One region of the Pseudoalteromonas sp. JB197 genome, then DNA from elsewhere that is predicted to be linked to it. Evidence: predicted binding sites of a transcription regulator. Region 1 holds the regulator's gene; the other holds the start of a gene.
The links. The regulator LexA, encoded in region 1, represses DNA repair genes until DNA is damaged. The targets are predictions, from matches to a motif close to TACTGTATNNNNATACAGTA.
Positions count from the first base shown of each region.

Region 2: a site for LexA is predicted at 2,558-2,577, ahead of recN (DNA repair protein RecN). Genes of this name have one in related genera too.

Region 1 covers NZ_NRGZ01000001.1:3,086,302-3,098,624, reverse strand. Annotated here, with positions in the region: gene CIK86_RS14480 (SCO family protein) at 1-550, opposite strand, end outside; gene cyoE (heme o synthase) at 547-1,476, opposite strand; gene CIK86_RS14470 (COX15/CtaA family protein) at 1,517-2,506, opposite strand; gene CIK86_RS14465 (transmembrane cytochrome oxidase associated protein) at 2,520-3,014, opposite strand; gene CIK86_RS14460 (SURF1 family protein) at 3,004-3,744, opposite strand; gene CIK86_RS14455 (DUF2909 family protein) at 3,762-3,992, shown strand; gene CIK86_RS14450 (cytochrome c oxidase subunit 3) at 3,970-4,845, opposite strand; gene CIK86_RS14445 (cytochrome c oxidase assembly protein) at 4,876-5,406, opposite strand; gene ctaD (cytochrome c oxidase subunit I) at 5,406-6,998, opposite strand; gene coxB (cytochrome c oxidase subunit II) at 6,998-8,140, opposite strand; gene lexA (transcriptional repressor LexA) at 8,613-9,230, opposite strand; gene CIK86_RS14425 (hypothetical protein) at 9,510-9,776, shown strand; gene CIK86_RS14420 (hotdog fold thioesterase) at 9,875-10,318, shown strand; gene CIK86_RS14415 (hypothetical protein) at 10,321-10,701, opposite strand; gene CIK86_RS14410 (chaperone modulator CbpM) at 10,954-11,274, opposite strand; gene CIK86_RS14405 (DnaJ C-terminal domain-containing protein) at 11,274-12,239, opposite strand.
Region 2 covers NZ_NRGZ01000001.1:975,262-987,584, reverse strand. Annotated here, with positions in the region: gene grpE (nucleotide exchange factor GrpE) at 1-166, opposite strand, end outside; gene CIK86_RS04750 (HrcA family transcriptional regulator) at 224-1,189, opposite strand; gene nadK (NAD(+) kinase) at 1,357-2,241, shown strand; gene recN (DNA repair protein RecN) at 2,601-4,274, shown strand; gene CIK86_RS04730 (Grx4 family monothiol glutaredoxin) at 4,962-5,300, opposite strand; gene CIK86_RS04725 (Fe-Mn family superoxide dismutase) at 5,568-6,149, shown strand; gene CIK86_RS04720 (PrkA family serine protein kinase) at 6,360-8,282, shown strand; gene CIK86_RS04715 (YeaH/YhbH family protein) at 8,313-9,596, shown strand; gene CIK86_RS04710 (SpoVR family protein) at 9,616-11,130, shown strand; gene CIK86_RS04705 (diguanylate cyclase) at 11,209-12,180, opposite strand; gene CIK86_RS04700 (response regulator) at 12,186-12,323, opposite strand, start outside.

The sequences.
Region 1 (12,323 bases):
CGCTACCTTGTTTAAATTCAGGTTTAAATATAGCTCTTACCGCCCCATTGCCATCGACCATAGCCACTGAAGCACTATGATCAACTGCATACTCTGACTCGCTACTATCACTTATAGCGTAAATTAAGCCTAACCCTCTCACCATAGGAAAAAGCTGTTTGTGCTCCCCCGAAACCGCTAAAAAATCGGGATTAAAGTAATCAATATAGTCTTTGCGTTTTGCTGGGGTATCTCGTTTGGGATCTACCGATACAAACCAAATTTGCACTGGGTAATCACTACGTAAATTTTTATACACCGCATTTAGTTTAGCCAGTGTTAACGGGCAAATATCGGGGCAGCTGGTGTAACCTAAAAACACTAAATTCCATTGCCCTAAAAATTGCTGCTTAGTAACCAATTCGCCATGTTGATCATCTAAACTAAAGTCGGCTAAAGGTTTAGCATTCTCGTACACTAAAGCATTAACGTCTGGCGGTGCATTATCATCTGAGCACGCCGATAAAAACAGTGTTAAAACAATAGCTAACCCTAGCCATAATTGCTTCATAATAATAGCCATTTATCTATAAATAATATGATAAAGAGTACCATTAAATGAATAATTGAAAAGCGAAATAAATCCATAGCAGTGTCGTCGTTAGCGGCTAGTTTTAATTTAATCGCTTTATAAATAAAGACCGCATTTAATCCAGATGCGCCGATTAAATAAATTAACCCCGACATTCCTATCAAATAAGGAAATATACACACAATTGCCAGTAACGCAGAGTAAGCAACCACACAGGTTTTAGAAAAATCGATACCATGCGTAACCGGTAACATAGGAATTTTAGCCCGTGCGTAATCGCTCTTACGAGCTATAGCTAAGGCCCAAAAGTGCGGAGGGGTCCACGTAAAAATAATCATTACTAATAGCCAAGGTGCAGCTGCCATTTGCCCTGTTTCAGACACCCAACCCAATAAGGGTGGCATAGCGCCAGCAAGGCCACCAATAACAATATTTTGTGGTGTAGCGCGCTTTAAAAAAGAGGTGTATACAAAGGCATAACCCACCAGCGCAAATAAGGTTAATATGGCGGTAAGTGTATTTGCCCATAGCATTAGCATAATAAAACCTGCCACACCTATTATTGCTGCAAAACTCAGTGCATGTGCCTTACTTAAGCGGCCTTTAGCTACTGGGCGATGACGAGTACGCGCCATTTTGCTGTCTATTTCGCTATCAACAACATGGTTAATTACCGCTGCTGCTGCTGAAAGCAATCCTATGCCAAGTAAGCTTATAAACTGTACACCCATGCCTCTGCCTACATCGGGTGCTAGCGCCAAACCAACCCACGCGGTCAGTACCAACATAGCGACTACTTTAAATTTACTAATGGCTAAATAATCTTGTAGTAAATTATAACTACGTGTAATTAGCGGTAGTGTATTTATAGGTTGTATTGCTTTTTTATCTATTGTAAGTGCCATAACAACGCTCCTTTCTATTTGTAATTTTAGGTTCGTGCTTTTAAGTTCGTGCTTTGAGGTAATAGCATAATCTAATTAAAGTTAATAACAGTATGGCAGCCATTAAGTTATGTGCCAGTGCCATACTTAACGGAATATGCCAATGCACCACTGCGAGGCCTAAAGCAATTTGGCAAAATAAGACAACTAACACGCTAACGGCGCAGCTTTTTATTTTTTGCGAGTAGGCACGGCTGTATATTCGCCACATAATTAATGCCAATACTATGCAAGTAATTAATGCCCAAATACGGTGTAATAAATGAATCGACATACGTGCTTGCTGCGACAGGACGCCAAACTCGTAGTTACCATGCTCAAGCGGGAGCTGAAACACACTACTAAGCGAAAATGGCTGGGCATTACTACATAAAGGCAAGCCATTACAATGCGGAGCAGCGTAATTTGCAGCCAACCAACCTCCTAACGCTATTTGTATAATTAGTACGCTAAGCGCCACTAGGCTTAAAGCAAAGTAGCGTCTTGCACCTGCATCCCCCCCCATTATTGGCTTGGCGTTTAATCGTAAATATAATAAAGTGAGCAGCGCTAAAATACTAAAGCCACCAAGTAAGTGACCCATCACTATTAACGGCTGTAAATTCATCGTAACCGTCCACATACCTAATGCAGCCTGAAATATCACTAACAATAACAGTAGTAATGGTAATTTAACTGGCGTTGTTGGCGATTGACGTTTTAAAAAAGCATATACAAATAAGGCTAATATGAGCAAGCCTAGCGTACCGGCAAAGTAGCGATGAATCATTTCTTTCCATGCTTTAGCGGTTTCAAACATCATATCGGGATAACTTTGTGCTGCTTGCGCTATATCGGCTTCATGTTTGGGTACAGTTAAAAAGCCATAACATCCTGGCCAATCTGGGCAACCCAACCCGGCATCACTTAAGCGAGTATAAGCACCCAACGCCACTACTATCAAAGCCAATAAGCCCGTTATTAATACCCAGTTTTTATAATTTTTATACATGGCATCTTCCTACTTAGCTCGAACGAGAATAACTCAGTAATTTTTTTAGATCTTTTAATAGTCCTTTTTGTACTAATCTATTTTCCTGTGGCTGTGTTTTAAATGGATACTCAAGCACTACAAGCCCCATATGGTCGATTAAATACAAACTAGCCGGTTGTAAGTTTGGTTGCGCATCTATACTTTTCCACGGGGAGTTGGCAGCTTTTACTTCGCCTATCACGGCGACATCTACTTTATTCTGGTTTTTGCCTAGCGCTATGTATAAATTATTTAGTGCGGCTAATTGCTCACTACAAGGCGTAGTACATCCATTGGAGTAATTTAGGGCAATAGTCCATTGCTTATGATTGTTTTGCGGCCAATTTTCATATTTAACCTGTTGCTGTAAAAACTCACCATTGTTAGTAATGGCGGTAGGTAACCAATCTAATTTAAGCGCGCTGTACGCTAAAATTAGCGGAATAGCGCAGCAAATGACAAACAGTAAAAGGGGGTTATTTTTCATTATGTGTCCTTTTTTTACTTGCAAAAATAGCCACTAAAACGCACGCCAGAGCAATTAAAAACCATTGCACCGCATAAGCGTGGTGTTTTTGTGGACTCATAACAACCGCGGTATAGTGAGGTATACCTATTGCATCGCCGCTACCTTGGCGATACGCCATAAAATTAACTAATAATTGCTGGCTTTCTTCGCTCAACTTATTTAATTCAATTGTTTGCACTCGCTTTGGTAAATCAATGTTATTGGTTTTACTCTCGAGGCTAAAAGCAGTGAGGTTATTTTCTTTTATTTGAGCAGTAAGCGTAAAAGCGTGTTTAGGTAGGGTTACTTTGGGTAATGCATTGCGCGATAGGGGAGCTTTTATCCAGCCTAAATTAACCAAAATGGCATGTGTTTCGTTATTTGGCTTTAACAGTGCCAGTAAGTCATAACCCACCTGCCCGTTATAAACTTGGTTGTCTAAAAGCCAATATTCATCGTTAATAAAATGCCCTGTTAACTCAACTAACAATCCTGTTTTATTCCAGTTACTAGGTAGTTTAAGCATTTGCTGCCAGCTCATTACACCGTGCGTTTGCAGCGTTGCAATAGAAGCTAACTGCTGTTGTTTGTGTGTCGCACGTTCTAACTGCCAAAAACCTAAACGCACACACACCAAAACTACAATCACTACCATACAAATGGTGATTATTGAGCTAAACTTTTGTTCACGCCATCTAATTAACTGCATAAAGGGTCAACCTAGTGATGATTAAAATTTTTATTGTATTGTTGTTATTATTTATACTTTTTAACTTGTTTCGCGCTTTATTTATTATGGTCTCTGGAAAAACCCAAGGACGACCTATGTCTCACTTTTTAGGTCGTCGCGTATTATTTTCTGTGGTGGTATTAATAGTTGTTATTGCCGCACTAAAACTTGGCTTTATTAGCGGCAATAACGCCCCTTTAATAACTACAGCACATACACAAATATAAATAAGCATAACCAAACTACATCAACAAAATGCCAGTACCAAGCCGCCGCTTGAAAAGCAAAGTGCTTATCTTTAGTAAAGTGTCCTTTTAAAATTCGTAAAAATACTACCAATAAAATAATAGTTCCTAAGGTCACATGCATGCCATGAAAACCCGTAAGTAAAAAGAACGTGCTGCCATAAATACCGGCATCTAATGTTAAGTTTAAATCGTTATACGCATGAATATATTCTTCTACTTGTAGGCCTAAAAAAACTGCACCCAATAAAATAGTCAGTCCTAAAAACACTTTTAACTGGCCGCGTTTATCACTTTCTATTGCCACATGGGCAAAATGCAAAGTAACTGATGAGGTCAATAAAATTAAGGTGTTAATCAGCGGTAGACCTTGCCATCCCATAGCTTGGGTAGTGTCGCCCCCTGGCGTGGTAATTAATGGCCACACAGCTTCAAATGTAGGCCAAAGCACTTCGTTAGTCATGGCATTGTTATCGGCACCACCAAGCCAAGGCACAGAAAGCATACGGGCGTAAAAAAGTGCGCCAAAAAATGCCATAAAAAACATTACTTCAGAAAAAATAAACCAACTCATTCCTTGTCGAAAAGAGCGATCCATTTGCGCCGAATATAAGCCTTTCCCGGCCTCATCAATCACGTTTTTAAACCAGCTAAACAACATATACAGCAGTACTGCTATACCTGCGTACAAAATATAAATGCCACTGCCACCTTCTTTACCGGCACTCATTACGGTTAGAGCTGCACCTACTGCAATAAAAAATAATGCTACTGCGCCAACAATCGGCCATGGGCTTTGATCTGGTACATAATAATGCTCATATTCTTGCTTCATTTTATTTGCTCCTGGTTGTCACTAGTTAGGCTAGTTGTTATTGGCTGCTAGCCGCTCACTAATATCAAATACCGTATAAGATAAAGTTAACTCTTCAATGTCACTTGGTAGTGCGGTATCAACATAAAAAAGTAACGTAAACTCTAGTTCTTCACCTGCTTTTAATGGCTGTTGATCAAAACAAAAACACGCTATTTTATGTAAGTATTTTGCTGCTCTACCGGGTGATACCGAAGGCACTGCCTGCATTACTTTATCTTGGTCACTATTATTTTTGGCGCTAAACATTACCTCACGCATAGCACCGGGCTTTACCGCAACACTGTACTCTTTAGACTTCACAGCAAAGGGTGCACCGCTTTGTGCATGCGTGGTAAAGCTCACACTTATTTCGCGATTTTGTATTACTTGCGTGCTTTGCTTTGCTTGCTCTAATGATGGCTTACCGTTAATGCCGGTAATATCACAAAACACGTCATACAAAGGCACTAACGCAAATGCAAATGCGAACATGGCTAAGCAAATAACAACTAAGCGCTTAAGTAGCGGTGCGTGTATCATTATTTAATTTCCGGTGGTGTTGAAAATGTATGGTACGGAGCAGGTGAATCTACCTCCCACTCCAGTCCTTCTGCGCCTTCCCACACTTTTGCAGGAACCTTGTCGCCGCCGCGTGCGCATTTAATCACTACAGCTACAAACAACAACTGCGATAATCCAAAGGCAAAGCCGCCAATACTAATAATGGCGTTAAAGTCAGCAAACTGTAGCGCATAGTCGGGTATACGGCGTGGCATGCCTGCAAGCCCTACAAAGTGCATAGGAAAAAACAATACATTTACGCTTACCAGCGATAACCAAAAATGCCATTTAGCCAGCGCTATGTTATACATATTGCCAGTCCATTTAGGCAGCCAATAATACGCGCCTGCCATAATAGAAAACACCGCTCCCGTTACCAGTACATAATGAAAATGTGCCACTACAAAGTAGGTATCATGGTACTGAAAATCAGCCGGTGTAATGGCCAGCATCAATCCCGAAAAACCACCTAAGGTAAACAACACAATAAAAGCAATACTAAACAGCATGGGGACTTCAAACGTAATTGAACCGCGCCACATAGTGGCTACCCAATTAAATATTTTTACTCCAGTGGGCACCGATATCAGCATAGTCGCGTACATAAAAAATAGCTCGCCAGCCACCGGCATACCGGTAGTAAACATATGATGCGCCCACACTGTAAAACTCAACAACGCAATTGACGCCGTGGCATATACCATGGAGGAATAACCAAAAAGTTTTTTACGCGAAAAGGTAGGAACTATAGTAGAAATAATGCCAAAAGCCGGCAAAATCATTATGTATACTTCGGGGTGGCCAAAAAACCAAAATATGTGCTGAAACATCACCGGATCACCGCCACCAGCTGCATCAAAAAAGCTGGTTGCAAAGTATTTATCGGTGAGCACCATGGTCACTGCACCTGCGAGTACCGGCATAACCGCAATTAATAAAAATGCCGTTATCAGCCAAGTCCATACAAACATAGGGACCTTCATCCAAGTCATGCCTGGGGCACGCAAGTTAACTATGGTTACAATTACATTAATTGCCCCCATAATGGAGCTAATACCCATAATATGCACAGCAAATACAAACATGGCGGTATTGTCATTACTGTAGGTTGTGGACAGCGGCGCATAAAAAGTCCAACCAAACGCAGGACCGCCACCGGGCATTAATAGCGATGATAATAAAATTAAAAACGCGAATGGTAAAATCCAAAAACTCCAGTTATTCATTCGGGGTAAGGCCATATCAGGCGCGCCAATCATTAATGGCACCATCCAGTTAGCTAAGCCAGTAAAGGCCGGCATAACGGCACCAAATACCATAATCAACCCATGAACCGTGGTCATTTGATTAAAAAAGTGAGGATCGACTAATTGCAATCCTGGCTGAAATAACTCAGCGCGGATCACCATAGCCATAGCACCACCAATAAAAAACATAGTTAGCGAAAAAATTAAGTACAAGCTACCTATATCTTTATGATTTGTGGTATATAACCAACGCTTAAAGCCTTTAGCAGGATGATGAGCGTGGTGAGCTTCATTAATGTCAGGTTGTTCTACTATGCTACTCATTAGTTCGCCTCCCCATCGGCATCAAGTGCTGCCTGTATTTCACTTGGTTGAATTACATCACCGGTATCATTACCCCATGCATTACGCTTATAAGTAATTACCGCTGCTAATTGCTTTATAGAGAGCTGTTTAGCAAAGGCTTGCATGGCTGTGCCGGGGCTTCCGTGAATAACAATATCAATGTGGTCTTTTATATCGCCAAGCACTATCGGGCTGCCTTTAAGTGCAGGAAAAACGCCTGGCAAACCTAACCCTGTGGGCTGATGACATGCAGCACAATTGGCCATATACACTTGCTCACCCAAAGTCATTAATTCTTCTTTAGGGAGTGTTTGGTCAAGTAATGCAGCATCTGCTGCTGCTGCTTTTTGCTTTGCTTGTTTAGCATCTGCTAGCCAAACTTTAAAATCGGCCTCTGACTTAGCCTCTACTACCACTGGCATAAAGCCATGATCTTTACCGCATAGCTCAGCACACTGACCGCGATAAATACCGACTTCGTTTATGTTGGTCCACGTTTCGTTAATAAACCCCGGGTTTGCATCTTTTTTAATAGCAAAATCGGGCACCCACCAAGAATGAATAACATCGTCGGAGGTCATTAAAAAGCGTACTTTTTTATTGATCGGTAATACCAGAGGCTTATCTACCTCAAGTAAATAGTTGGGGTTTTTATCGGCTAGGTTAGCAATTTCATTTTGCGGTGTGGCAAGTATTGAGTAAAACTCAACATCTTCCCCCATATATTTGTAATGCCATTTCCATTGTGAACCAGTTACTTTAATAGTGATATCCGCTTTACTGGCATCTTCCATCGCTATTAATGTTTTAGTTGCGGGGACTGCCATTGCTATTAAAATAACAAATGGAATTGCTGTCCAGAGTATTTCTACTTTGGTACTTTCGTGAAATTGAGCAGCAACTGCTCCTTTAGATTTACGATGATGAATAAGTGCCCAAAACATAACGGCAAATACAATCACGCCTATTACACAGCATATTAAAAATATGGTCATGTGTAGTTGATAAACATTATTACTTATATCGGTTACGCCTTTGCGCATATTATATTGGCTATTTGCCAATGCTAACTGCGGAAAAACAAACAATATAAGCCACAAGGTAGAGCTCAATTTACCCATGTGACAGCTCCTTTAATACTGTTGCGAGTGCAAAACAAAAAGACATAAGCTTTAAATGCCAATTTGTTATTTTTTATTTTTGTATTGCTGCCGGATATATAAATATATTTTCTCAAAACTAAAGCTGTGAGTTATTGTTAGTCCAGCCTATTAACAATTAGTTAATAATTGAACAACTAGCAAGTTTTAGTTTGAAAAACAATCAAATAATATTAGGGGATTAGCGTAAATATGGGATTTATTTAATTTTGTTCTAAGCAGGAAGTGAGCAACAGCAAGGGTTACAAATAAAAAGACAGCGATAACGAGTATTAAATACTTAAATGATAAAAAACATAAACTTAATATAATTTTTTCATTGCAGCGGAATTTTCACAAAAAAAAGCAAAAAAAAGCGCACTAAAAAGTGCGCATTAATTATCTGAGCTATTAAATTATGCCGATATTTTACATAGCTATAACAGCTTAATTGTCACATCCAGTCAGCATTACGAATAACCCCAACAGCTAAGCCTTCAATATTAAAAGATTCCTTTTCAAGATCCACTTCTATCGACGAAAATTCTTTATTTTCAGCATGCAATAATACTTTTTTGCCTGCTTTTTCTAAGCGTTTTACCGTTACATCGTCATCAACGCGGGCAACAATAACTTGGCCATTTTCGGCAACTTGAGTGCGATGAACAGCCAGTAAATCACCATCCATAATACCAATATCTCGCATACTCATACCATTTACACGCAATAAAAAATCGGCAGCGGGTTTAAACATTAACGGGTCAATTTTACAATGGCTCTCAACATGTTGTTGCGCCAAAATAGGTTCGCCGGCAGCTACACGGCCTATTAACGGTAAACCAAGTTGTTCTGGTTCATCTTCTTCAATAAGTTGAATACCACGGCTAGCGCCTGGTTTCATTTTAATAGCGCCTTTTTTAGCCAGCGCTTTTAAATGCTCTTCTGCTGCATTAGCACTTTTAAAGCCTAATGTTTGTGCAATTTCTGCGCGTGTAGGAGGCATACCAGTGTCTTTAATAAACACTTTAATAAGTTCGAGTATTTGCGCTTGGCGGTTAGTTAATGGTCGCATACAACTGGTTTTCCATACAGTACATTTAACTGTGAGTATATACAGTTATCTGAAAATCGCAAATTTAAATTACTCCTCGCCTTTGCTGCCAAAGGTGGCATTGGTCTAAGCTTAAAATTACCAAGTAAATTACAGATAAAATTACGCAGATCACGATAGTGTTAGTTTTACGTTACATTAATTACATAACTACTAAGTTGTTGCTGTTATTAAAAATTAGTTAGCTATCGTTTTTGTAATGGGCCTTAACTTCATCAATGTGAATTAACGGAGAGTGTTATGAATATCACTGTAGCGGTAATAATTAACGGTCCTAAACGTAAAGTATGGGCGGCAATAACTGACATCGAAAACAGTGCCAATATGCTGTCACTTACCGCCGCCGAACCTAGCACCTGTTTAACCATGACTTTTTCTGATAGCTCTGAGTCTATTTGGGTAAAAATGCTCTCTGCAGTGATAGGGTTTTTTCTTAAAAGTTCGATGCGTAAAATGCTAAAAAAAGACCTCGATGAAATTAAGCACTATGTAGAAAGCAAAAAGTAGCACTGTATTACCATGCAGTAGCTGCACTAATTTGGCTATCATATCGCCATGAAAAATCGTATTATCGGTTATCGTTTTCAACCTTTAAAGGAGTAACAATGAGTATTTGGCATCAACCTATTACTTTAGCGTTTTGTAAGCAGTTAGACCAAGGCATAAATGGCCAAGGTACACTGATGAAAACCATGGGGATTGAAATAACTGAAATTGGTGATGATTACTTAGTTGCCACTATGCCAGCAATTCCTGCGCACCATAACCCTATAGGCATGGTGCATGGCGGAGCAAACGTGGTTTTAGCCGAAAGTGTTGCCAGCTACGCGGCTAATTTTGTGGTCGACTTCACTAAATTTTATTGTGTAGGGCAAGAGATCAGTGCCAGCCATTTAAAAGCCTCGCGTAATGGCACCTTAACCGCCACCGCAAAAGCGTTTCATATTGGCAAGCGTAGCTCAGTATGGGAAATAAAAATAACGAATAGTCGCGGCGAGCTTTGCTGCGTATCAAAAATGACCGCAGCTGTTGTAGAGCGCAAAGGCTAAGGCTATTTTTCTAGCGGGTAAATAGTAATTTCCATGCCTGCACCAATTGCCGATATACGTAATAATGTATCGGCGTGCAGCGCTTGGTTAAAACACTTTGGCGAAGTGCCCGATTCAAAACCAATATCAAAGGTACGGCGCGAACAACTCAACCATTGCTTAAGTGCAGCCCGCGAGCATGACTCTACTAACTCACATAAGTGGTTAATTGCTTTATCCGGTGAAGATATTTCGCCTGTTACTTCTATACGCGCTAACTGACGGTATTCGTCTTTATCATAATGTAAAATAGTGGCGATTTTTTTTAGGTCAGCTACAAGCACGCTAATATCTTGCTTTGACTCAAGCTCTAGGTCTACATTTAAAAATTGAATTTCCGACATTGTCTACTGTTTATCCTCTAATTAGTTCGCTGTAAACTTTAACGCAGTTTTACGCTTATACCAAATCAACTCTGCAATATTCACCTTTTTTATCTGAATAGTCGGCTATTTTTACGCATTTATTGACGCTTTACTTACTCTTATTTCACGAATAAAAAATATTTAAGCACCAAAAGCTCACTATTATAAAAGTGCTGAGCTAGATCAATAAAAATAGCTAGCTACTCGCATTTAAAATTTAACCACTATTTTTTATTCTAAATGTTTAAATCGACTTAAGTGCTGCTTTAACATTTGGTTTTCAGCAATCAACTCATCCCGTTCATCCAATAATTGTAAAACCAAAGCAATAGCAGACCAATCTAACGATAAGTCATGCTGAATACGCGCAGCCTTTTTAACTAAGATCACTGTTGATATCGTAAATTGCCATTCTGTAACGCGCTCGCCCTCAATAGGAATAGCAATGCTGTGCTCAACCAATTCATATAATATGGCTTCGCTAATATCACTACTCACACACAATTCTTGGCTAGTGAGTAAATTGCCTTGTGGTGCCTCGATAATTTTCATTATGACTTGCTCCAATTGCTACGGGGGTCAAAATGGGCTTTTTCGGCCAGCTCTTGCCAAAGCTTTTTGCTAACATCATCACTCAATGCTGGATTAACAATTTTAATCACAGCAAATAAGTCACCTTTGGCTTTTTTACTAATTAACCCTTTACCTTTAATGCGTAAACGTTGACCCGATTGACTATTAGCTGGAATAGTTAGTTGGATTTTTCCGGCTAATGTAGGTAAATTTATTTTAGTGCCCAAAGCAGCTTCCCATGGTGCAAGAGGTACCACTATGTTTAGGTTATGCCCCTCAACGTCAAATAATGGATGAGGCACTAAGCGAATTTGCAAATACAAATCGCCATTAGGGCCATTTGCCGAACCTAATCCACCTTGGCCTTTTAAGCGAATGCGTTCACCATTAACCGAGCCTGCAGGAATTTTAACTTTAAGCGATTTTTTAACTTCAGATACACGGCCACTACTGTCTCGCTGCGGCAGCATAAACTCAATTGGTTTAACGGTATCGACTAACGTTTCTTCAAGAAATACCGGGAATTCAATTTCCACATCTTGTCCTTTTTGCGCACGAGCGCCACCAGTTCTGCCCTGCCCGCCATGGTTAAACCCACCTGCGCCGCCAAACATTGAATTTACAAAATCAGAAAACTCCTGTTCGGCTTGGGGATCACCTTGCTGATAGTGGTTTTGTGACGAGCCATAGCTACCGCCATAATTTGCTTGCTGCTGAGCACGGTTTTGTTGATTACGACGTAACACATCGTATTTAGCGCGCTCTTCTTTGTTGTGAATAACTTCGTAAGCTTCACCTATCTCTTTAAACTTTTCCTCGGCTTGAGGTTCTTTACTTACATCTGGATGATATTTTCTAGCTAGCTTTTTATAAGCTACCTTAACCGCTTTATCGTCTGCATCGGGCGATACTCCAAGCACGGCATAATAATCTACAAATTTCATTCGCAATCCAAATCACAAACTTATGAGCTTTCATCATACTCTTTAAGTAACAACTTTTGTTTATTTAAACAACAATTTAAAGTA
Region 2 (12,323 bases), 2.1 Mb from region 1:
CTACTTCAAGCTCTGCATATAACATTGCAATTTCGGCTTCAGGGCTTTGCTCTTGCTCTGCGTGTTCTTCTGCTGCTTGTACAGCGGCTTCAACATCAGCTTCCATTTTTGCTAGGTCTTCGTTTAGTTCTACTTCTTGTTCTGGGTTTTGTCTCTGCTCAGACATAAATATGTGCTCCAATTCTTTACAACTGCGGTAATTATGGGGATTGAATTAAAAGATTCAAGAGTTAGATGTCTCAATTAATTTAAATTCTTGGATTATTTTTTCGATTGGCGCTGATTTTGGACAAATTACACAAAAACGACTCTGATATTCTTGATTTTGAAAGTACGGCAAGCTAATCACAATCAATTCGTTACACTCTGAAAAAGGTAGGTTTTCAGTATTAAGTACCGACACCCCATTTTTAAATACTAGCTTGTCTTCAACAAAATTTAAAAAAGACACCCCAATGTTTAGGCTTTGCTCGCAATCTATTTGTTTATACAAATAGTTTTCACCAACCACAATACTATTATCAGAGCCAAGCTTTTGGCTTAGTTCACGCGTCCATTGGTTTAGTGAATCATGACAGTTACGCGGCGCAGTATTAGCCATTGCCTGCATACGGTACAAGCCTTCAATTAAGGTTTGTTGGCTAAATACCGTATTTAACCACGTGGCAAACTGATAACGCACACTATCACTTGCGTCATCGGGCTTATTAATACAAATGTTATGACTTTGCCCTGCTCTGTCTATTAATAAGATTAACCAATCCGTGGAATCAAAATCGAGCACTTCCACTCTAAATACTTGTTGCGAGCGTACTTGTGGCAAACCAACACAACAACACACCTGATAACGCTGACTTAAACCATGCGCTAATTCAACTAATTGTGTTTGCGCAGGTTGCCAGTAATTAGCTATGTCGGCGAGTGCAAAAAATTCCTCAAACCAATAATCAAATCCGTAGTCTGTTGGCACGCGCCCCGCTGATGTGTGGGGTGAGTAGAGCAAGCCCACTTTCTCTAAACGTGCCATGGCATTACGTACTGTAGCTGAGCAAACTGCCATACCTTTTAGCTTGGCAATTTTTGTTGATGGCACAGGTAAACCTTCACCATTACAATACGTGCTCATTACAGCCGCAAAAATTTGTTGATCTCGTGGGTTTAGTTTCATGGTTACTGCATCTTGTCTCATGTGCTTTATATCGGGGCAGAGCTTCTTAATTTCAAGTGATTAGCTACACGGCACGTAAATTAATGAGCTGCAAGATTAATTCATTGCAGTATTGCTAACGATCTGTATTTTCAAACACTTCTGTTTTAGGTTACTCTACAAATATTAAAACTTGCTGTGTATTTATTATGGATTCTCCTTTTCGCACTATCGGCCTTATTGGTAAACCAAATCATCCAGATGCGGCGGCAACCTTGCAGCGCCTGCATACATTTTTACTTGCGCTTGGTTTTACAGTTATTGTAGAAAAACGCACAGGAAGCCAACTTATTGATATACCAAAAAATAAGTTAGTTAAACTGGTCGACTTAGGTGAACAAGCTGATTTAGCCATTGTAGTAGGTGGCGATGGCAATATGCTTGGCGCAGCGCGTGTATTAGCACGCTTTAATATAGCCGTTATAGGTGTAAACCGAGGCAATCTTGGGTTTTTAACCGATTTAAACCCCGAGGGTTTCGAAGCCAGTTTAGAGCAGGTACTCAGCGGTGAGTATGTTGAAGAAAAGCGCTTCTTACTCGAAGTAGAAGTGTATCGTCATAACGAGCTTAAAAGTGCAAACTCGGCTGTAAACGAAGCCGTTTTACATGCCGACAAAGTAGCGCATATGATTGAGTTTGAAGCCTTTATAAATAACGACTTTGTGTTTTCTCAGCGCTCTGATGGACTTATTGTATCTACCCCTACCGGCTCAACTGCTTATTCACTATCGGGGGGCGGCCCTATTCTTACTCCTGAGCTTAACGCAATAGCACTAGTGCCTATGTTTCCACATACTTTATCGAGCCGACCTCTGGTAGTTGATGCCGATAACGAAGTACGCTTAAAACTAAGCCTTGAGAACACCGATAGTTTGCAAGTTAGCTGCGACAGCCATGTGGTACTCGCCGTTTTACCTGGTGATGAGGTAGTCATTAAAAAAGCCGATAAAAAGCTGCGCCTTATTCATCCTAAAAATTACTCTTATTACAACGTATTACGCCAAAAGCTCAATTGGGGCAGTCGTTTATACTAATTTTATTGCTAAGTATCGTGCTTTAAGAAATATATCGCCGAACGAATAAATTAAATTTATTAAAGCAACGTTTCTCAAAGCTTAAACAACAACATGCCGTACTTTGTTGCGGAACTTGCCTTGTAGGTATTTTATAAACAAACTTTTTATCATATTATTTCACCCTTATTATTAACCTTAAAACAAACGACATAGAACAACTCGCTGATAATATTAATAATGCTGACGAAATAAGTGACATTAATAGCCATTCTAAAAGTATTCAAGATGAAGAAATTGCGTAAGTCATAAAAATTTAATTTGCAAAAAACCAAAACACTGTATAAATTAACAGTTAATTGACTGGATGGATAAACAGTATGTTAATTGGTTTAGAAATTAAAAATTTCGCAATTGTAAGTAATTTAAGTACAGAGTGGCAAAACGGCATGACCGCAATTACCGGTGAAACGGGTGCGGGTAAGTCGATTGCTATTGATGCCCTTTCGCTATGTTTAGGCGAGCGCGCCGAAGCCTCTGCTGTGCGCCCAAACACAGATAAAGCGGAAGTATGCGCGCAATTTGATTTAAGTAATTTACCCCTCGCTCATGCTTTTTTAGAACAAAATATGTTGAGTAACGCCGATAACGAATGTTTATTGCGCCGCGTGGTGTGTAAAAATGGCCGCAGCAAAAGCTATATTAATGGCAGCGCTGTAACAGCAGCGCAACTAAAAGAGCTTGGCCAGTATTTAATTTCGATTCATGGCCAACATGCCCACCAACACTTGTTAAAAGCCGAGCATCAACTGCAGCTACTAGATGCCTATGCCGGACATCATAATTTGGTCAGTGGCGTTAGCCAAAGCTATAAGCAATTTACTAATTTACAAAAAGAATTTAAACACTTACAACAACAACAGCAGCAGCAAGCTGCGCAAAAACAACTATTAGAATACCAAGTAGCAGAACTTAACGAGTTTGCCCTACAAGAAGGTGAGTTTGAACAAATAGAAGCTGAGCATTACAAGTTAAGTAATAGCCAAACGATTTTAGAAACGTGTCAGCGTGAGTTACAGCATTTATACGAAAGTGATGAGCAAAATGCTTGTTCGTTATTGCAACACAGCGCGCAACAGTTTTCTGAGCTGGCACAATATGACGAAACATTAGCAAGTGTAGCTACATTGCTTGCAGAGGCCGCAGTACAAGTAGAAGAAGCTAGCCGAGAAGTGCGCAGTTACACTGAGCAGGCCGATTTAGATCCTGCTCGCTTGGTGGAGGTAGAAAACAGATTAAGCGGCGCTATGGATTTAGCGCGTAAACACCATATTAAACCACAGGCATTGGTTGAGTTTCATCAAGCTATTAGTCAAGAACTCGAGTCTATTAGCAATAACAGCTCTCGCTTAGAGCAGTTAGAATCTGAAATTGAAAACACACTTAGCCATTATCAACATGCTAGTGAACAGCTAAGCCAAAGCCGCCGTGAGTATGCTAATACACTAAACCGCTTAATTAGTAACAGCATGGCAAACCTGTCAATGGAAAACGGCATATTTGAAATTGCCCTAACTCAAGAAACCGAACGCGCACCAAATAGCTTAGGCTACGACAATGTATCGTTTTTAGTATCAACTAACCCAGGACAACCATTACAACCATTAGCAAAGGTTGCATCGGGTGGTGAGCTGTCGCGTATAAGTTTAGCTATTCAGGTAATTATTGCGCAAAAAGTCACAACACCTACCCTTATTTTTGATGAAGTTGATGTGGGGATCTCCGGCCCAACGGCCTCTGCTGTTGGTAAGTTATTGCGTCAATTAGGTAAGTCTACCCAAGTGATTTGTGTTACCCATTTACCGCAAGTAGCCAGCAGTGCGCATCAACAGTTTTTTGTTGCTAAAGAAATAGCAAATGGAGAAACTTTTACCCATATGCAGCCTTTAAACAAAGATGGCAGAGTTAACGAAATAGCACGCCTATTAGGGGGTGATAATATAAGTAAAACAGCAAAAGCAAATGCTAAAGAGCTAATAATGGCACACGCTTAATATTACTTTTATACGTTTATTTTAATATGTGGTTAGTAGGGTTAAGAGTTAAGGATTAAAATGCAAAATACAGTTGCCTACTTTTGTTTAACTTCGGGCTGGTTAGTGTTAATCGTTAGCCTTGTTTTTCTGATTTTGAGTACCTTTAAACATACTCACTTTAAGCAGATTTTATTGCGCTATTTAAATACAGCATTGATTTGGCAGTTATTGGTCATGCTGGTTTTTATAATGAATAATACAACAGCCACTTTGAACAATTTTATTATTATTTGTGGGGTAATAATTACATTGCAATTGCTATGTAATTTAGCCTGTTATTTAGGTTTAAAACGCGCAAAAGCAAAAGGCAGACCCTCATTAGATCATTTTTCTATGGACTAAGTATTACTGTATTTTATTCAAGCAATAATAAAGTACTTACAGTGGAGTAAAGCGTTTTAATGTGCTGCTTTGATGTTGGCTTTTAGTAGGTATTTTATTGCTGAGCTACTCAACTTTTTAAGTCTAAAAGCTAATGTTGCAGCATTTACGCACGTCTAATTTGGTTTGGCTGGTAAGTTTTTAATGATTAATTTATCGATAAGAAACGATTAATAAAAAACAATAAAACCACTATAAAAGTGGTTTTATTGTTTTAGCAAAATTTTGTATCAATACACCTTAAAAAGCGTGCTTATCGAGATATTATTCTGCGTCAGCTTCTTTATATTTAGCTGCTGTTTCAGTAATTAATGGTTGTAATTCACCACGCTGAAACATTTCGATGATAATATCACAACCACCAACTAATTCGCCATCTACCCATAACTGTGGGAATGTAGGCCAATTTGCATAAGCAGGAAGCTCAGCACGAATGTCTGGATTAAGTAAAATATCAACATATGCAAATGGTTCACCACATGACATTAACGCTTGCGATGCTTGTGAAGAAAAACCACAGTTAGGCAACTTAGGCGATCCTTTCATGAAAAGGATTATTGGGTTTTCTGAAATTTGCTGTTTAATTTTATCAATGGTTTCCATCTACAACCTCAAAATGACGATAATTTAATATACCTAAGGCCTTGAAAATAACTCAGTGAGACCATAGATCTATAACTTAAAATGGGCAAATAAAGCCGCAATTGAAATAGTCTTTAGCAATAGCATTGCTGTTTGCTAAAACTTGAGTAGAATACTCAACAATTATAGTAACACTATATTCCCGTTTGGTATAGATAACTGGCCTGTTCCAACAGGCATTACGTATTACTAAATGGACTATTAACTAAAAGAAGATGGAGATAAAAAATGGCATTTGAACTACCGTCACTACCATATGCAATTGATGCACTTGAGCCGCATATTTCAAAAGAAACTCTTGAATTTCATCATGGTAAACATCACAACACTTATGTTGTTAAACTTAATGGTTTGATCCCAGGCACTAAGTTTGAAAACAAATCTCTTGAAGAAATCGTATGTTCATCAGACGGTGGCGTGTTTAACAACGCTGCACAAATCTGGAACCATACGTTCTACTGGAACAGTTTATCGCCAAATGGCGGTGGTGCACCGACTGGCGCGGTTGCTGATGCAATCAATGCTAAATGGGGCTCTTTTGATGCATTTAAAGAAGCATTAAACGACAAAGCAGTTAATAACTTTGGTTCTAGCTGGACTTGGTTAGTTAAACTAGCTGATGGTTCACTAGACATAGTTAACACTTCTAACGCTGCTACACCATTAACTGATGATGGCGTTACTCCAATCCTAACTGTGGATTTATGGGAACACGCTTACTACATCGATTATCGTAACGTTCGTCCAGATTACCTTAAAGGTTTTTGGTCGCTAGTTAACTGGGAATTCGCGAACGCTAACTTCGCTTAATTAGTCCTTAAAAGCTAAATTTAAAAAGACGCTGCGGCGTCTTTTTTTATGCTTGGTAAATTACCATCTCCTTGTACAAGTACCTCTTATATTAAAAAGTCAAGATCATAATTTTTAATATAAATTTTTAATTTTATTGCACAAAAATTCAAAATCGTGACTAGACTTTAAGAAGTTAAGCTATTTTTAAAGTGGGTTTTGGAGGTCTTTATGACGATTTTTGATCATTACCAAGCACGATACGAAGCTGGACAAGAAGAAGAGTACAGTATTGCTGAGTTTTTAGATATTTGTAAAACCGACAAATCTGCCTACGCAAGTGCCCCTGAGCGCCTACTAATGGCAATTGGCGAACCACAAATGATAGACACAGCAACAGACGCACGCTTAAGTCGATTATTTTCTAATCGTGTAGTAGCACGCTACCCTGCCTTTGCTGATTTTTATGGTATGGAAGATGCCATCGAACAAATTGTTTCTTATTTAAAACACGCCTCTCAAGGCCTAGAAGAATGTAAACAAATTCTTTATTTATTGGGTCCGGTTGGTGGTGGTAAATCATCTATTGCCGAAAAACTGAAATACTTGATGCAACAAGTACCCATTTATTCTATTAAAGGCTCCCCTGTAAACGACCACCCGCTGTCATTATTCGATCCGATTGAAGATGCTAAATTACTTGAACAAGAATACGGCATTAAACCACGCTATTTGAAAACTATTATGTCGCCTTGGGCCGGAAAACGCTTAAAAGAATTTAACGGCGACATTAGTCAATTTAAAGTGGTTAAGCGCTACCCTTCTATTTTAAATCAAATAGGGATTGCCAAAACTGAGCCTGGGGATGAAAACAACCAAGATATTTCGGCATTAGTAGGTAAAGTAGATATTCGCCAACTAGAACATTTTGCACAAAATGATCCCGATGCTTACGCCTACTCTGGATCTTTATGTTTAGCAAACCAGGGCTTAATGGAGTTTGTTGAGATGTTTAAAGCGCCTATTAAGGTACTGCATCCTCTGCTAACAGCCACCCAAGAGGGTAACTACAACGGTACTGAAGGTATTAGTGCTCTGCCCTTTAACGGCATGATACTAGCCCACTCTAACGAATCTGAGTGGCAAACTTTTAAAAACAATAAAAACAATGAGGCATTCCTAGACCGGGTATATATTGTTAAGGTTCCTTATTGCTTACGTGTTACCGAAGAAATTAAAATTTACGATAAGCTACTTCAACACAGTGAGTTGTACAACGCGCCATGCGCCCCGGGAACACTTAAAATTTTAGCGCAGTTTTCAACGCTATCACGATTAAAAGAGCCTGAAAACTCGAGCCTTTTTTCAAAAATGCGAGTGTATGACGGCGAAACCCTAAAAGACACTGATCCTAAAGCTAAATCGTATCAAGAGTATCGAGACTATGCTGGGGTTGATGAAGGTATGACAGGACTTTCTACCCGTTTTGCTTTTAAAATTTTATCGCGAGTATTTAATTTTGACACCCTAGAGGTTGCTGCGAATCCAGTACATTTATTTTATGTATTGGAGCAACAAATTGAGCGTGAGCAGTTTGCATCTGATACCGAAGAGCGTTATTTGAGCTTTTTAAAAGGCTATTTAATTCCGCAATATGTGGAGTTTATTGGTAAGGAGCTGCAAACCGCATACTTAGAGTCGTACTCTGAATACGGACAAAATATTTTTGACCGTTATGTTATTTACGCCGACTTTTGGATTCAAGATCAAGAATACCGCGACCCCGATACTGGCCAACTATTTGACCGTGATGCCCTTAATGCAGAACTTGAAAAAATAGAAAAGCCAGCGGGTATATCTAATCCAAAAGATTTTCGTAACGAAATAGTAAACTTTGTGCTTAGGGCTCGAGCGCACCATAATGGTAAAAACCCACTGTGGACCAGCTACGAAAAATTGCGCACCGTGATCGAGAAAAAAATGTTCTCTAATACCGAAGATTTACTACCCGTTATTTCGTTTAATACCAAAACCTCTGCCGAGGATCAGCAAAAACACGAAGACTTTGTTAATCGTATGGTCGAAAAAGGCTACACACAAAAACAAGTGCGGTTGTTATCTGAATGGTATTTACGGGTTAGAAAATCGCAATAACCTTCATATTGGTAGTTTAGGAGGTAATTAATGGCGCATTTTATAGATAGGCGATTAAACGCAAAGAATAAAAGTACGCTTAATCGCCAGCGCTTTATTAGGCGCTATAAAAAACAAATTAAAGAAGCGGTTTCTGATGCGATTAATAAACGCAGTGTCACCGACGCAAGTTCGGGAGAGAGTATTTCTATTCCGCAACGCGATATTAGCGAACCTACATTTCATCAAGGAAAAGGCGGCAATAGAGAACAAATACATCCAGGGAACGATCAGTTCTCTACTGGCGATAAAATAGAGCGCCCTAAAGGTGGGCAAGGTGGTGGCGCAGGAGGCGGTGAAGCGAGCGACTCGGGAGAAGGCCAAGACGAATTTGTATTTTCGATTTCAAAGGATGAATATTTAGATTTATTGTTTGAGGATTTAGAGCTGCCAAACTTGCAAGAAAATCAGCTCGACAAACTAGTACAAATGAAAACTCATCGCGCTGGTTTTTGCAGCGATGGTATGCCAAGTAATATTGATATTGTACGTTCACTCAAAGGCTCGTTAGCACGGCGCGTGGCCATGAGCGCAGGTAAAAAGCGTTTATTGGCAGAGCTTGAAGCTCAGTTAGTTATTTTACTTGCACAAGCACATCCTGATGAAGCTGCTATTGTGCTGTTAAGTAGTGAAATTGAACTAATTAAAAAGCAAATTAAGGCAGTGCCTTTTATTGATAATTACGACTTACGTTTTCGTAATTACGAAAAACGCCCTCACCCTACCAGCAAAGCCGTGATATTTTGTATTATGGATGTGTCTGGCTCTATGGATCAGGCCACAAAAGACATGGCTAAGCGCTTTTATATTTTGCTATATCAGTTTTTAACACGCAGCTATAAAGACATTGAAGTGGTATATATTCGCCATCACACGCAAGCTAAAGAAGTTGACGAACAAGAGTTTTTTTACTCCCAAGAGACCGGCGGCACGATTGTTTCGAGTGCCCTTAAACTCATGGACGAAATAATTAAAGCGCGCTACAACTCTGAACAATGGAATGTGTATGCCGCGCAAGCGTCTGATGGTGATAACTGGGCAGACGACACACCGCAATGTGGACAAATTTTGCGTAATAAATTATTAAACGCAGTGCGCTATTTTGCCTATATAGAAATAACCACACGGGCGCATCAAAGTTTATGGCGCGAGTATCAAGACATAACCCAAAGCCATGCTAATTTTGCCATACAACATATTCAAAGCGTTGAGGATATTTACCCTATTTTTAGAGAGCTATTTAAAAAAGGTCGTCAGCAGCAAGGGGCTGCATAGCCTAAGCGAGGTAGTAAATATGAAGGATAAACATATAAGTGATGGCCCAGATTGGACTTTTGAGTTATTGGCCCAGTACCGTGATGAAATAGCCCGTGTTGCACAGCACTATCGCTTAGACACGTACCCTAATCAAATTGAAGTGATCACCGCTGAGCAGATGATGGATGCCTATTCTAGCGTTGGTATGCCTATAGGCTATAGCCATTGGTCATACGGTAAAAAGTTTATTCAAACTGAGCAAAATTATAAACGCGGTCAAATGGGATTAGCCTACGAAATCGTCATTAACTCCGATCCATGTATTGCCTATTTAATGGAAGAAAACACCCTGCCAATGCAAGCACTGGTTATGGCGCATGCTTGTTATGGGCATAATTCTTTTTTTAAAGGGAATTACTTATTTAAAACCTGGACCGACGCCGGCTCAATTATCGATTACCTACTGTTTGCTAAAAAGTACATTAGCCGCTGCGAAGAAAAATACGGTATTACTGAGGTAGAAACCCTGCTCGACTCTTGTCATGCGCTAATGAATTACGGCGTAGACAGATACAAGCGCCCGCAACGTATTTCATTATTTGAAGAACAAAAGCGCCAGCAAGAACGAAAAGACTATCTACAATCACAAGTAAACGAGTTGTGGCGCACTATTCCAGCTCAACAACAAGAAGCTAAAAAGCATGAGCGTCATTTTCCACAAGAGCCACAAGAAAATATTTTATACTTTATTGAAAAAAATGCACCATTGCTAGAGTCATGGCAGCGTGAAATCATTCGGATTGTACGTAAAATATCGCAATATTTTTATCCGCAAAAACAAACCCAGGTGATGAATGAAGGTTGGGCTACATTTTGGCATTATACTATTTTGAATCACTTATATGACGAAGGAAAATTGACTGATTCATTTATGATGGAGTTTTTACAAAGCCACACTAATGTGATTTATCAACCACCTTATAATAGCCAATATTACTCGGGTATAAACCCTTATGCTCTGGGCTTTAATATGATGGTAGACATTCGCCGTATTTGTGAGCAGCCAACAGAGGAAGATAAACGCTGGTTCCCGCAGTATGCTGGCAGTAATTGGCTCGACACGCTGCACTTTGCTATGCAAAACTTTAAAGATGAAAGTTTTATAAGCCAGTTTTTATCACCTAAACTGATCCGTGACTTTAAATTATTTACTATTGTTGATCATACAAATAACCCTCATTTAGAAATAGGTGCTATTCATGATGATAATGGCTATAAAGCAGTGAGAGAGGCGTTATCGGCGCAATATAATTTAAGTAATCACGAGCCTAATATTCAAATCTATAATGTTGATATTAGAGGCGACAGATCTCTTACATTACGTTATGTGCCGCACAATAATATTCCGCTCGCTAACTCACACGATGAAGTACTTAAACATCTTTACCGTTTATGGGGATTTAAAGTAAAGCTAGAGCAAGAGTCGAGTAGCGGTGAGGTTTCTATTCTTAGTCAATGTCCAATAGATGATTATCGCCATACTACAGAGTAAATAATCTAGGTTATGGATAATAGATTTATTAAGCAACGCTGTATACTTGCGTTAACTAACCAATATAAAAAATGACGCTTAGGCGTCATTTTTTATATCGTCAAACATAGTAATACTATTTCTACCATTATGTTTTGAATTATAAAGTGCTTTATCGGCCGCCTCAATCCAGCGTTCATGGTTTTTAAATTCATTACTATAAGAGGCAATGCCAATACTGACCGTCATATTTACTAGCTGATCTTTGTAAGCCACCGGAGTTGCTGCTATTAGCTCGCGTAAACGCTCAGCTATTATAAGCGCACCTTGCTTATCGGTATCGAGTAAGGTGATAACAAATTCTTCACCACCGTAGCGCCCTGCTATATCGGTTTCGCGCAAAGTACCTTTTAGTAATTTTGCAATATGGCGCAATGCCTCATTGCCACAACTATGGCCGTACTCATCGTTCACTTTTTTAAAGTGGTCAATATCAAACATTAATAAAGTACTGCAACCACCACTGCGTTTAGTACGCAAAAACTCTTGGCGTAACGTGTACTCCCAGTGCCCTCGGTTAGTTAGCTGCGTTAAGCTGTCGGTTTTACTAACTTGCTCAAGTTTTTTATTTAACTGTTCGAGTTCTTTTTTATTAACGGCTACATCGGTTACATCGTAAATAATAATACATATATGCTCAACGTCACCACGGGTATTTGTTAGTGGGATAAAAGTGGCGTTTTGGTACATATAATCGGCTTTACCGGTAATTGGCCGATAGTTTTTAAAACGAAAAATATAAGGCTGTTGTTCCCAAATTGTAAACGAGCGATTTTTTAGTACAAACACAGATTCAGATTTACTTCTAAACCACTTTTCATTAATTGCAGGAAATAAATCAAACAAGTCTTTGTGTTTAACTGCGCTTGGCAGTAATCCTGAATGATTTTCCATAAAACCATTCCACACACATACTTTATATTCTCTGTCGAGCACCACTAGGCCCACATCAACAGTATTAAACATATCCATTAACCAATGGATTTCATTCATATTTAAATCAGCTGACATAATCGTTAATCTTCTAATAGGTAGGCAACTTTGTACTTCAAAGTTTTTAGTGAATCTTCGGTAAATAACAGCATCATATCGCAATTAATGTCGTGGTTTTCAATACCGTAACTTATCTCGATTGCTAAGGTACGTTGCCAACG